Labrys monachus: one gene and its partner. The main gene of each other region encodes a partner of the protein of the gene in region 2 in a complex. Links are inferred from orthologs where the notes say so. Each region holds a gene or a part of one and is shown on either strand. Other genes may lie near its edges.

Region 1 (2,758 bases), 3.0 Mb from region 2 along the record:
GAGCGCCTGGTTGCGGAAGATCGCCTCCTCGCCGGCCTGGTCGACCCACAGCGCGATCTGGCGCTCGGTCATGATCCAGCCGGGGAGCACGCAATTGACGCGGATATTGTCCTTGCCGAACTGCTTGGCGAGCAGGCGCGTGAAGCCGTAGGCCGCCGATTTCAGGGTGGCATAGACGGTAAGGTCTTCCGAGCCCATCAGCCATGAGCAGGAGCCGAAATTCACGATGGCGCCGCCGCCGGCCTCGATCATGGCGGGGATCACCGCCTGGGCCGCGAAGAAGGCGTGCTTGAGGTTGATGGCGACGCGATCGTCGAAATAGTCCGGCGTGACCTCGAAGAATTTGTGGCGCTGGTCATGCGCCGCATTGTTGACGAGGACGGTGATGGTACCGAGCTTGGCGGTGATGTCGGCGATCGCGGCCTTGAGGGCCTCGATGTCGGTGACGTCGGCCTTCTCGAAATGAACGGTGCCGCCCGCCTTGTTCAGTTCCTCGGCCAGCGCCTGCGAGGGCCCTTCGGCAATGTCGACGAAGCCGACCTTGGCGCCCTGTTCGGCGAACAGCCGCACCGTCGCGGCGCCGATCCCCTGGCCGCCGCCGGTGACGAGGACGGTCCGCCCCTTGAGATCCGGATATATGGCATTCGCCATCTTCAACTCCCGAGTGTTTCCTACAGATTTCTGGCCGAATTCGTCCTACATATCGCGCGTCCGGCCCGCGCGTCCAGCCCGCTGACAAAAGGGCCGGGAAGGACTACATACGGCGCCATGGCCCTGTGCCGCCAGCCCCGAGCGGGGCGCCGGCGCCCTGTTTCGAGGTTTTGCATGAACTGGATCGCTAACGTCGTTCCGCCGCGGATCAAGGATTTCTTCTCGCGTCGCGACACGCCGGAAAATCTCTGGATCAAATGTCCGGAGACCGGGCAGATGGTGTTCCACAAGGACCTGGAACAGAACAATTACGTCATCCCGACCTCGAACTACCACATGCGGATGACGGCGACGCAGCGCCTCACCATGATATTCGACGAGGGAAAATGGGAGGACATCGCCCTGCCGGAGGTGGTGGTCGACCCGTTGAAGTTCCGCGACGAGAAGCGCTACACCGACCGCTTGCGCGATGCGCGCCTCAAGACCGGCATGCAGGATGCCATCAAGCTCGGCGTCGGCGCCATGGACGGCGTGCCGGTGGCCGTCGCCGTCCAGGACTTCGACTTCATGGGCGGCTCGCTCGGCATGGCCGCCGGCGAGGCGGTGGTGAAGGGCCTCCTCACCGCCGTCGAACGCGGCCTGCCCTTCATCATGTTCGCGGCCTCCGGCGGCGCCCGCATGCAGGAAGGCATCCTGTCGCTGATGCAGATGCCGCGCACCACCGTGGCGATCCAGCGCCTGCGCGAAGCCAGGAAACCCTATATCGTCGTGCTGACCAATCCGACCACGGGCGGCGTCACCGCCTCCTACGCCATGCTTGGGGACGTGCAGATCGCCGAGCCCGGCGCGCTGATCGGCTTCGCCGGCCCGCGCGTGATCGAGCAGACCATCCGCGAGAAGCTGCCGGAGGGCTTCCAGCGCTCCGAATATCTCAGGGAGCACGGCATGGTCGACATGGTCGTCCACCGCAACGAGCTGAAGCCCACTTTGGCCAGGCTGTGCCGCCTCATGACCAGGGCCCCGGCGAGCGAGGCGGCATAGCCGTCCTCCGCCGCCGCCCGCCGTCTCCCGTTCATCCCGCCGAAGCCAAGCCCCATGATGCAGTCGGACGCCTTCATCGCGCGCTTCATGGCGTTGCACCCCAAGAAGATCGATCTCTCCCTGGAGCGGATCGAGCGCCTCCTGGCGCAGCTCGGCCATCCCGAACGCCGGGTGCCGCCGGTCGTCCATGTCGCGGGGACCAACGGCAAGGGGTCGACGGTCGCCTTCATGCGCGCCGCGCTGGAGGCGGCCGGCTATGGCGTGCATGCCTATACCTCGCCGCATCTGGTGCATTTCCACGAGCGCATCCGCCTCGGCGGCCATCTCGTCGGCGAGGAGGCGCTGGTCGATGCGTTCGAGACCTGCGAACGGGTCAATGACGGCGCGCCCATCACCTTCTTCGAGATCACCACGGCGGCGGCCTTCAAGCTCTTCGCCGACCACCCGGCCGACGTCCTGCTCCTCGAGGTCGGGCTCGGCGGCCGCATGGACACCACCAACGTCATCGACCGCCCGCTCGTCACCGTCATCGCCTCGATCTCGCAGGACCATGCCGATTTCCTCGGCACCGACCTGGCGGGCATCGCGCGGGAGAAGGCCGGCATCCTGAAGCGCGGGGTGCCCGGCGTCCTCTATCCGCAGGTCGACGAGGTCCGGGCCGAGATCGAGCGGGTCGCCGCCCGGGTGGGGGCGCCGCTGGTCATCGGCGGTCAGGATTTCGACGTGCACGAGGAGAATGGCCGCCTCGTCTACCAGGACGAGGACGGCCTGCTCGACCTGCCGCTGCCGCGCCTGGCCGGCCGGCACCAGCACCGCAATGCGGGCCTCGCCATCGCCGCCCTGCGCAGCCAGCACCGCCTCGTCCTGGAGGACAGGCATTTCGAGCGGGCGATGCAGGCGGTGGAGTGGCCGGCGCGCCTGCAGCGCCTCAACCAGGGCGCCATCCCGGCCCTGCTGCCGCCGGGCTCGGAGATCTGGCTCGACGGCGGACACAATGTCGACGGTGGCCGCGTGCTCGCCGAGGCTCTGGCCGAGCTCGAGGAGCGCACGGCGCGGCCGCTGGTGC
Region 2 (7,904 bases):
AATGTCCCGCTGGCGCTGACCAGCCGGAATGTTCGCGTGATCTGTGAACTTGCCGGCCGAACCGACGTGACGGTCTGCGCCGGGGCGGACCGGCCGCTGATCCGCCCGCCGGTGACGGCCGAGCATGTCCACGGCAAGACCGGCCTCGACGGCGCGGACCTGCCGGAGCCCAGCATGGCGCTCGATCCGCGCCACGCCGTCGATTTCATCGTCGAGACGCTGATGGAACGGCCGGCCGGCAGCGTCACCCTCTGTCCACTCGGGCCGCTCACCAATATCGCGCTCGCGCTCGCGCGCGAGCCGCGCATCGTCCCGCGCATCCGCGAGATCGTGCTGATGGGCGGGGGGTTCTTCGAAGGCGGCAACATCACGCCGGCGGCCGAGTTCAACATCTTCGTCGATCCCCATGCCGCCGCGAGGGTTTTCTCGTCGGGCGTGCCGATCACCATGGTGCCGCTCGACGTCACCCACAAGGCGCTGACCTCGAGGGCGCGCATCGGCGCCATTCGCGCCCTCGGCACCAAAGTCGCAGAGGCGGCAGCCGGTTGGCTCGACTTCTTCGAGCGCTTCGATGTGGAGAAATACGGTTCGGAGGGCGGCCCCCTGCACGACCCCTGCGTCATCGCCTGGCTGCTGGAGCCGCATCTGTTCGCCGGACGCGCCTGCAATGTGGAGATCGAGACCGGCTCCGAACTCACCATGGGGATGACGGTCGTCGACTGGTGGGGCGTGACGGCGCGGCCCAAGAATGCGTTCGTCCTGAACCAGGTCGACGCCGAGGGCCTCTACGCGCGGATCCGCAGGGCCGTCGCGCGACTATAAAACGCGGGCGAATCGGGGTGTGAGAGTGGACATCGCGGCGCCCCTTGGCCATAAGACGTCAGATGCGAGAGACGGGACGGCTGCCGCGATGAAAACTTTGCTTCAGATGTTCACCTGGTGGAACGGTTCCACGATCGGGACACGTTTCTTCACCTGGCGCAAGGGCGAGCGCGTGGGCGAGGACGAGTTCGGCAACGTCTATTACCGCACCCGCGGCGGCGCGGTGGATCCGACCATCGGCGTGCAGCGCCGCTGGGTGCAGTATAATGGCTATGCCGAAGCCAGCGCGATTCCTCCGGGCTGGTGGGGCTGGATGCACCATCAGGTCGACACCCCTCCGAGCGAGATGGGCTATACGCCCCGGCCATGGCAGAAGCCGCATCGCCCCAATATGACCGGCACGGTCGGCGCCTATCATCCGAAGGGCTCGATGGTGTCGCCGGGACCTCGCCAGGCAGCGACGGGGGACTACAAGGCCTGGTCGCCTGAATAGCACCGAACGCTCGCCCGCCAGCGGGCCGGCGCCGTCCGCGGGCCGCAGCGGCGCTGGCCGTGTTTTGGCCGTGATGGAGCGATATGCGCAGCGGCGACGCTGCCTGTGCCTGCTTCCTACGGAGACCGTCCGATCTTGAAAATCCGTGTCCTGCAGCCTTCGGCCCGCCGCTGCGCCCGCCTTGCATGGGCGGCGGCGCTCGCCTGCGCCGGTCTGGCCGGCGGCCCGGCATGGGCCGAGCGCATCACCAACCCGGTGGCGGTGTTCAGCGGCCTCGACAAGATCTCCGGCAAGATCAGCACCTTCGACGTCCCGATCGACCAGACCGTGAAGTTCGGGGCGCTCAGCATCACGCCGCGCGTGTGCTATTCGCGCACGGCGAGCGAAGACCCGCTGACCACCAGCTTCGTGCAGGTCGACGAACTCAACCTGAGCAAGCAGACGCAGCGCATCTTCAGCGGCTGGATGTTCGCCGCCAGCCCCGGCCTCAACGGCATCGAGCATCCCGTCTACGACGTCTGGCTGAACGACTGCAAAGGCGGCAAGAGCACCGAACCCGTGCCGCCGCCGGTCGCCACCACGATCGCGCCGCCGCCGAAGCATGGCAAGGGGCGCAGCAAGACGACGATGCCCGACCAGATGCCGCCCGACGCAGGCAACGACGGTGATCTGTTCGACCAGCCCATCGACCCGACCGCGCCGCAGGATTGACCGGGCGGGCCGCCTGTATTCTGCCGGCGTGGGTGTTTCGCTGTCCGGCCCGCAGCCGCTAAGGCGTCACCGAGGCAAGCTCGGCCAGGACCTCGGCGCCGCTGACGACGCGCTCCTTCGGCCATGCCAGATAGTTCCCGTCGATCGCCAGCGCCTTGTCCAGGAGCCCGTGATAGCGCGCACGCGGCATCTCGACGGCGCCGAGGCTGATCAGGTGATCGGTCACGAACTGGGTGTCGAGCAGGCGATAGCCGCCATGGCGCAGCCGCGCCACGAGATGAGCCAGCGCGACCTTCGAGGCATCGCGCTCACGGTGAAACATGCTTTCGCCGAAGAAGGCGCCGCCGAGATCGACGCCGTACAGGCCGCCGACCAGTCGCCCCTCGCGATAGGCTTCGACCGTATGGCAGTGGCCGAGGGCGAAGAGCTCGCCATAGAGGCGGCGAATGGGCCGGTTGATCCAGGTTCTGCGCCGCCCCGGGGCCGGCGCGGCGCAGGCGTCGATCACGGCCTCGAAGTTCCGGTCGACCGCGATCTCGAATCGGTCGGACCGGATGGTGCGGGCGAGACGATGCGAGACGATCAGGCCGTCGAGGGGAACGATGCCGCGGACCTCGGGCTCGATCCAGTAGAGACCTGGATCGTCGGCGCTTTCGGCCATCGGGAAGAGCCCGCAGGCATAGGCCCTGAGAAGGATCTGCGGCGTGATCTCCAAGGGGGGCACCGCCACGCGCGACACGCGACATCACGCGCCTTCGCGCATGCCTCCAGCTTCGAGGAAGTTCTCAAGCCAATGAATGTCGTAGAGGCCGTTCTGCATGTCGGGGTTGCGCACCAGCGTGCGGAACAGCGGCAGGGTGGTGTCGACGCCGTCCACCACGAATTCGTCGATGGCGCGGCGAAGCCGCATGAGGCATTCGGTGCGTGTGCGTCCATGCACGACGAGCTTGCCGATCAGCGAATCATAATAGGGCGGAATCCTGTAGCCCTGGTAGACGGCCGAATCGACCCGCACGCCGAGACCGCCGGGCGGATGATAATAGGTGATGGTCCCCGGAGAGGGGCGGAAGGTCGCTGCGTTCTCCGCGTTGATGCGGCATTCGATGGCATGGCCTTCGATCTGCACGTCGGACTGGGCGATGGAAAGCGGTGAGCCCGCCGCGATCTTGATCTGCTCGTTGACGAGATCGATGCCGGTGATCATCTCCGTCACCGGATGCTCCACCTGGATGCGCGTGTTCATCTCGATGAAGTAGAATTCGCCGTTCTCATAGAGAAACTCGATGGTTCCGGCGCCGACATAGCCGAGGTCCCGCATGGCCTTGGCGACGGTCTCGCCGATTCGGGTGCGCTGGGCCGCGTTGAGAGCGGGCGAAGGCCCTTCCTCCCACACCTTCTGGTGCCGGCGCTGCAGCGAGCAGTCGCGCTCGCCGAGATGGATGGCGTTGCCCTTGCCGTCGCCGAGCACCTGGATCTCGATGTGGCGCGGCTTCTGCAGATATTTCTCCAGATAGACGGCGTCGTCGCCGAAGGCGGCGAGGGCCTCGGCGCGCGCCGTCGCCAGCGCGTCGGACAGATCGGCCGGGGTGAGCGCCACCTTCATGCCGCGTCCACCGCCGCCCGCCGCCGCCTTGACCAGGACGGGATAGCCGATTTCGGCGGCGACGCGCGCCGCGTCGATATCGTTGGAGATCCCGCCTTCCGAGCCCGGCACGCAGGGAATGCCCAGGCGCTTGGCGGTGCGCTTGGCCTCGATCTTGTCGCCCATCATGCGGATGTGCTCGGCCTTGGGGCCGATGAAGGTGATGCCGTGCTGATCGAGAATATCGGCGAAGCGGGCGTTCTCCGACAGGAAGCCGTAGCCGGGATGCACAGCCTCCGCACCGGTGATCTCGCAGGCCGCGATCAGGGCGGGGATGTTGAGATAGCTCTCGCGGGCCGGCGGCGGGCCGATGCACACGCTTTCGTCGGCGAGCTTGACGTGCATGGCGTCGGCATCGGCCGTCGAATGGACGGCGACGGTCGCGATTCCCAATTCCTTGCAGGCGCGCAGCACGCGCAGGGCGATCTCGCCGCGATTCGCGATCAGGATCTTGTCAAACATCCGCGTCACTCGATGATCATCAGAGGCTGGCCGTATTCGACCGGCTGCTTGTCCTCGATGAACAAGGCGGTAACGGTTCCCGATCGGGCGGCGACGATGTCGTTGAACGTCTTCATGGCCTCGACGATCAGCACGCGGTCACCCTGGTTGACCTTGGAGCCGATCTCGATGAACGGCTTGGCGCCCGGTGCCGCGCCGAGATAGGCGGTGCCCACCATCGGGGACTTCAGGACGCCCGGATGGTTGGCGGGATCGACGGCGACCGGCACGGCCGGCGCCACGGCGACGGGAGCGGCCACGCTGGCGGGCGCGAGCGGCACCGTCGCGGTGACATTGATCTGGCGGGCCACGCGGATGCGCAAATCCGCCTGCTGCACCTCGATTTCCGTCAGATCCGTCTCGGTGAGGAGATTGGCGAGTTCCCGGATAATCTCGGGATCAATCCCCGACTTGGTTCGCGACATCGTCATGCCTTGCGTTTCCGAGGGGCAGAGGCCCCGTCATTATTGAGCCGATACGCTCGAAGCCAGTGCTTCGAGTGCAAGTTCATAGCCCTTGGGGCCAAATCCACAGATCACGCCCTTGGCTGCAGGCGAAACCCAGGAATGGTGCCGGAAGCTTTCACGCGCGAAGACATTGGATAGATGCAATTCGATTACCGGCAGGCTAATGGCCTTGATCGCGTCGTGAAGCGCGATCGACGTATGGGTCAGCGCGCCCGGATTGATGACCATGCCGACCGCACCCCGCGCGTGGGATTCGTGCACCCAGTCGAGCAGCACGCCTTCGTGGTTGGTCTGGCGGAACTCAGCCGTCATCCCGAGGCGCTCGGCGCGCGCATGCACGAGCTTCTCGATGCCGGCCAGATCAATCGTGCCGTAGACCGATGTTTCCCGGACGCCAAGCATATTGAGATTGGGGCCATTCAGAACGTAGACGAGCGCCATGCTTTCCAATCGAACGATATAACAAGCCAAAAGCCCGATGCAGCGAAGCGCCGGGCCTTCTCGGTTGCCCCTTATAGGGCGGTGTCATGCGGAAGGCAAAGCCGGCGGCAAATCATCCACGGCCCGCGTGGGCGAGGCGAACCGACAGCCGCCCCTCCCGTCAGCCGCAGACCGTCTGCCCGCATTTGCGCACGGCATCGATCTTGTCCTTCAGCGCATCATAGCCGATCGCACCCGGAACGATCTCGTTGCCGATGACATAGGAGGGGGTGCCGTTGATGCCCAGCGTCTCGCCGAGCTGCAGGTTGCCGGCGAGGTCCTTGCGCAAGGCGGGGTCCTGCATGTCGGCCTGCAGCTTCTTCATGTCGACGCCGACGCTCTGGGCGACCTCGAGCGCGCGGTCCTTGCCGACTGCGCCGCGCGAACCCAGGAGCGCCTGGTGGAAGGCGAAGAACTTGTCGCCCTGGAGCTGGTTCTTGACGGCCAGCGCCACGTCGGCGGCTTCGATCGAGCCGGGTGTCAGGATCGGATAGTCGCGCAGGACGACCTTGAGCTTCTTGTCGGTCTGCAGGAGCTTCACCATGTCGGCGAGGCCGCGCTTGCAGTAGCCGCAATTGTAATCGAAGAACTCGACCACGGTGACGTCGCCCTGCGGATTGCCGACGACGGCATTCTGCGGTGCGTTGAGAATGGCATTCTGGTTGTCGGCGACGGACTTCTTCTGGCGGTCGGCGGCGTCGGCTTCCTGCCTGGCCTGCATCGCGTTGAGGGCATCGGTGATGACCTCGGGATGCTTCATCAGATAGTCCTTGACGATCGCTTCCACGGCCGGACGGGTCATCTGCTCGTCGGCATGGGCGGCCGGCGTCACCGCGGCGACGCATAGGACGAGCGCCAGACCGGTCAGAAGTCGCTTCAAGAACATGCCTGTCTCCAAAAGATGGCGAGCGCCCTGCCGCTCAGCGGGGTGGATAGAATGCGCCGGCAAGACGGTCAATCAATCGGTCCGTCCTGCTCCTGCCTTCTCACGGCATCGTGTTCAAGGTGAGGCGAAGCCCGATTATTCATCGTTGCTTTTCAGTGCCTTGAGGGCCGCGAAAGGCGAAGAGGCGGGATCTTCCTCGCCTCGGCTGAATTCAACGCCCGGCTTGCGCGGATAGGGATCGAGGGCCAAAGCAAGAAATTCGGTGATGACGCTGCCGAGATCGATCTGGCCTCCGACGAGCAGGTCCGGCGGATCCTCGGCATAGGGATCGGTCAGTTCGGCCAGGTCCAGCTCGGCGTTGGGGTCGACGCCGTCGGTGGAAAAACGGATGTCGACCGGCGCATCCAGCGTGCTTTCGAATTCGTCGAGCGAGACCACGCATGTCTGCGTGACGCGAGCATGGATGGATCCGCCGACGGCGAGGCCGTCCCGGCCGAACGGCGTGACTTCCAGCTTCGCCGTGAGATCGGCGACAGCGGGAAGGCCGAGCAGCCTGGCGACGGCGTCGCGCTCCTCGGGCGTGGTCGTGATGGAGAACCGGCGGCCGGCATTGGGAATGTCGCCGACGCGAACGGGCCGCGAGAAGAGGGGCGTGTCGTTGCTCATGGGTCCGATGTAGGCATGAGGGAAGGAGAAGGAAAGGGAATTGCGCCGTTTACGAGCTCTTCCGCCGGTCTTTTCGCCAGGGCGGCCGAGGCGCGGCGCACATAATCGGCGAGGAGGCCGGCCTGCTTCCGCCTGTCCTCGCGCCGGGCATGGACGTTGCGCATCAGGGCCTCCGCCAGCTCCTTATCGTCGGGGCTCCCCAGCGCTTTGCCATAGGAGGAGGCGCAGCCGGCGTAGATATCGGCGATCTTGCGCATGCGCTTGGGCACGGCGAGGTCGCTCACCCCCATCTCCCGCATGGCGCGGTCGAGTTCGGCGAAGAAGCGGTCGCACAGATCGCGCGCCACGGCGTTGATGTCGCCCGTCTCGTCGTTGAGCCGGTGCATCAACAAAAAAAGATGAAGGAGCATCATGTCGGTGCGGCCTTCGACCGTATCCGGGACCCGACCGGCAACATAAAGGCTGGGATCGCGCGCCTGCGCCAGAATTTGATCGTAAAGGCGCGATATCTGCGCTTCCCGCGCCTTGCTGCGAAACAGGCCCAACATGCTTTCGTTCACCGACCATGAGGCGCAGGCGAGCGCCAAGGTTGAATTTCACGCGAGAGCGGGTTACGCCAGAACCTGCGCGACGGCAAGGCGAACGAGCCCGTGCGCCCTATGGAGGCCAAAGTGAGTGCTGTTGTGTCGACCCCCCGTTTGCGTTCCCATGCGCTGGCAGTCGCGCTCGTGATTTCTGCCGCCGGTCTGCTGCAGGGGTGCGGATCGATGGGCGAGACCAATGTGCATGGCATCGTGGTGACCGAGAGCACGCTCTCCGCCATCAAGCCCGGCACGCCGCAGTCTCAAGTCATCGCCGAGCTCGGTACGCCCTCGACCGAATCGGCGATCGGCGGCGAAGCCTATTATTACGTGTCGCAGACGACCTCGCGCCCCGTCGCCTTCATGTCGCCGCACATCGTCGACCGCAACGTGCTGGCGGTCTATTTCGACAAGGGCAAGGTGATTCGCGTCGCCAATTACAGCCTGCAGGACGGTAAGGTCTTCGATTCCATCACCCGCACAACGCCGACCGCCGGCGGCGACCTCAGCTTCATCACTCAGCTGGCCCGCGGCATGACTGCCGGCGTTCCCGGCTTCAGCCACTAGAGACCTCATGTCGCCGGCGGAGTGGCCGGCGGCCGCATGAGGCGTGGAAACGAAGGTCCGGTGCGGACCGGCAATGGCGCGGGATCGC

Evidence for each region.
Region 1: the proteins of accC (region 2) and accD are in contact, whole or in part, in a solved structure (PDB 8UXZ), measured with the Escherichia coli proteins. The link is inferred for Labrys monachus from one-to-one orthologs.

Annotation. Positions count from the first base shown.
Region 1 is NZ_JAUSVK010000001.1:6,379,083-6,381,840, reverse strand. It holds accD (acetyl-CoA carboxylase, carboxyltransferase subunit beta), read left to right. Parts: upstream 1-825; coding sequence 826-1,692; downstream 1,693-2,758. Other genes in the region: J3R73_RS29060 (bifunctional folylpolyglutamate synthase/dihydrofolate synthase), read left to right, coding at 1,747-2,758; J3R73_RS29070 (SDR family NAD(P)-dependent oxidoreductase), read right to left, coding at 1-651.
Region 2 is NZ_JAUSVK010000001.1:3,333,554-3,341,457, reverse strand. The notes cover bases 1,952-4,855. They hold accC (acetyl-CoA carboxylase biotin carboxylase subunit), read right to left. Parts: upstream 4,131-4,855; coding sequence 2,772-4,130; downstream 1,952-2,771. Other genes in these bases: aroQ (type II 3-dehydroquinate dehydratase), read right to left, coding at 4,634-4,855; accB (acetyl-CoA carboxylase biotin carboxyl carrier protein), read right to left, coding at 4,136-4,594; aat (leucyl/phenylalanyl-tRNA--protein transferase), read right to left, coding at 2,085-2,765; J3R73_RS15145 (DUF2155 domain-containing protein), read left to right, coding at 1,952-2,026. Outside these bases: J3R73_RS15155 (nucleoside hydrolase), read left to right, coding at 1-822; J3R73_RS15150 (NADH:ubiquinone oxidoreductase subunit NDUFA12), read left to right, coding at 911-1,315; more of J3R73_RS15145, read left to right, coding at 1,451-1,951; more of aroQ, read right to left, coding at 4,856-5,077; J3R73_RS15120 (DsbA family protein), read right to left, coding at 5,238-6,002; J3R73_RS15115 (YceD family protein), read right to left, coding at 6,138-6,668; J3R73_RS15110 (ubiquinol-cytochrome C chaperone family protein), read right to left, coding at 6,665-7,255; J3R73_RS15105 (outer membrane protein assembly factor BamE), read left to right, coding at 7,340-7,816. UniProt on the Escherichia coli protein: This protein is a component of the acetyl coenzyme A carboxylase complex; first, biotin carboxylase catalyzes the carboxylation of the carrier protein and then the transcarboxylase transfers the carboxyl group to form malonyl-CoA.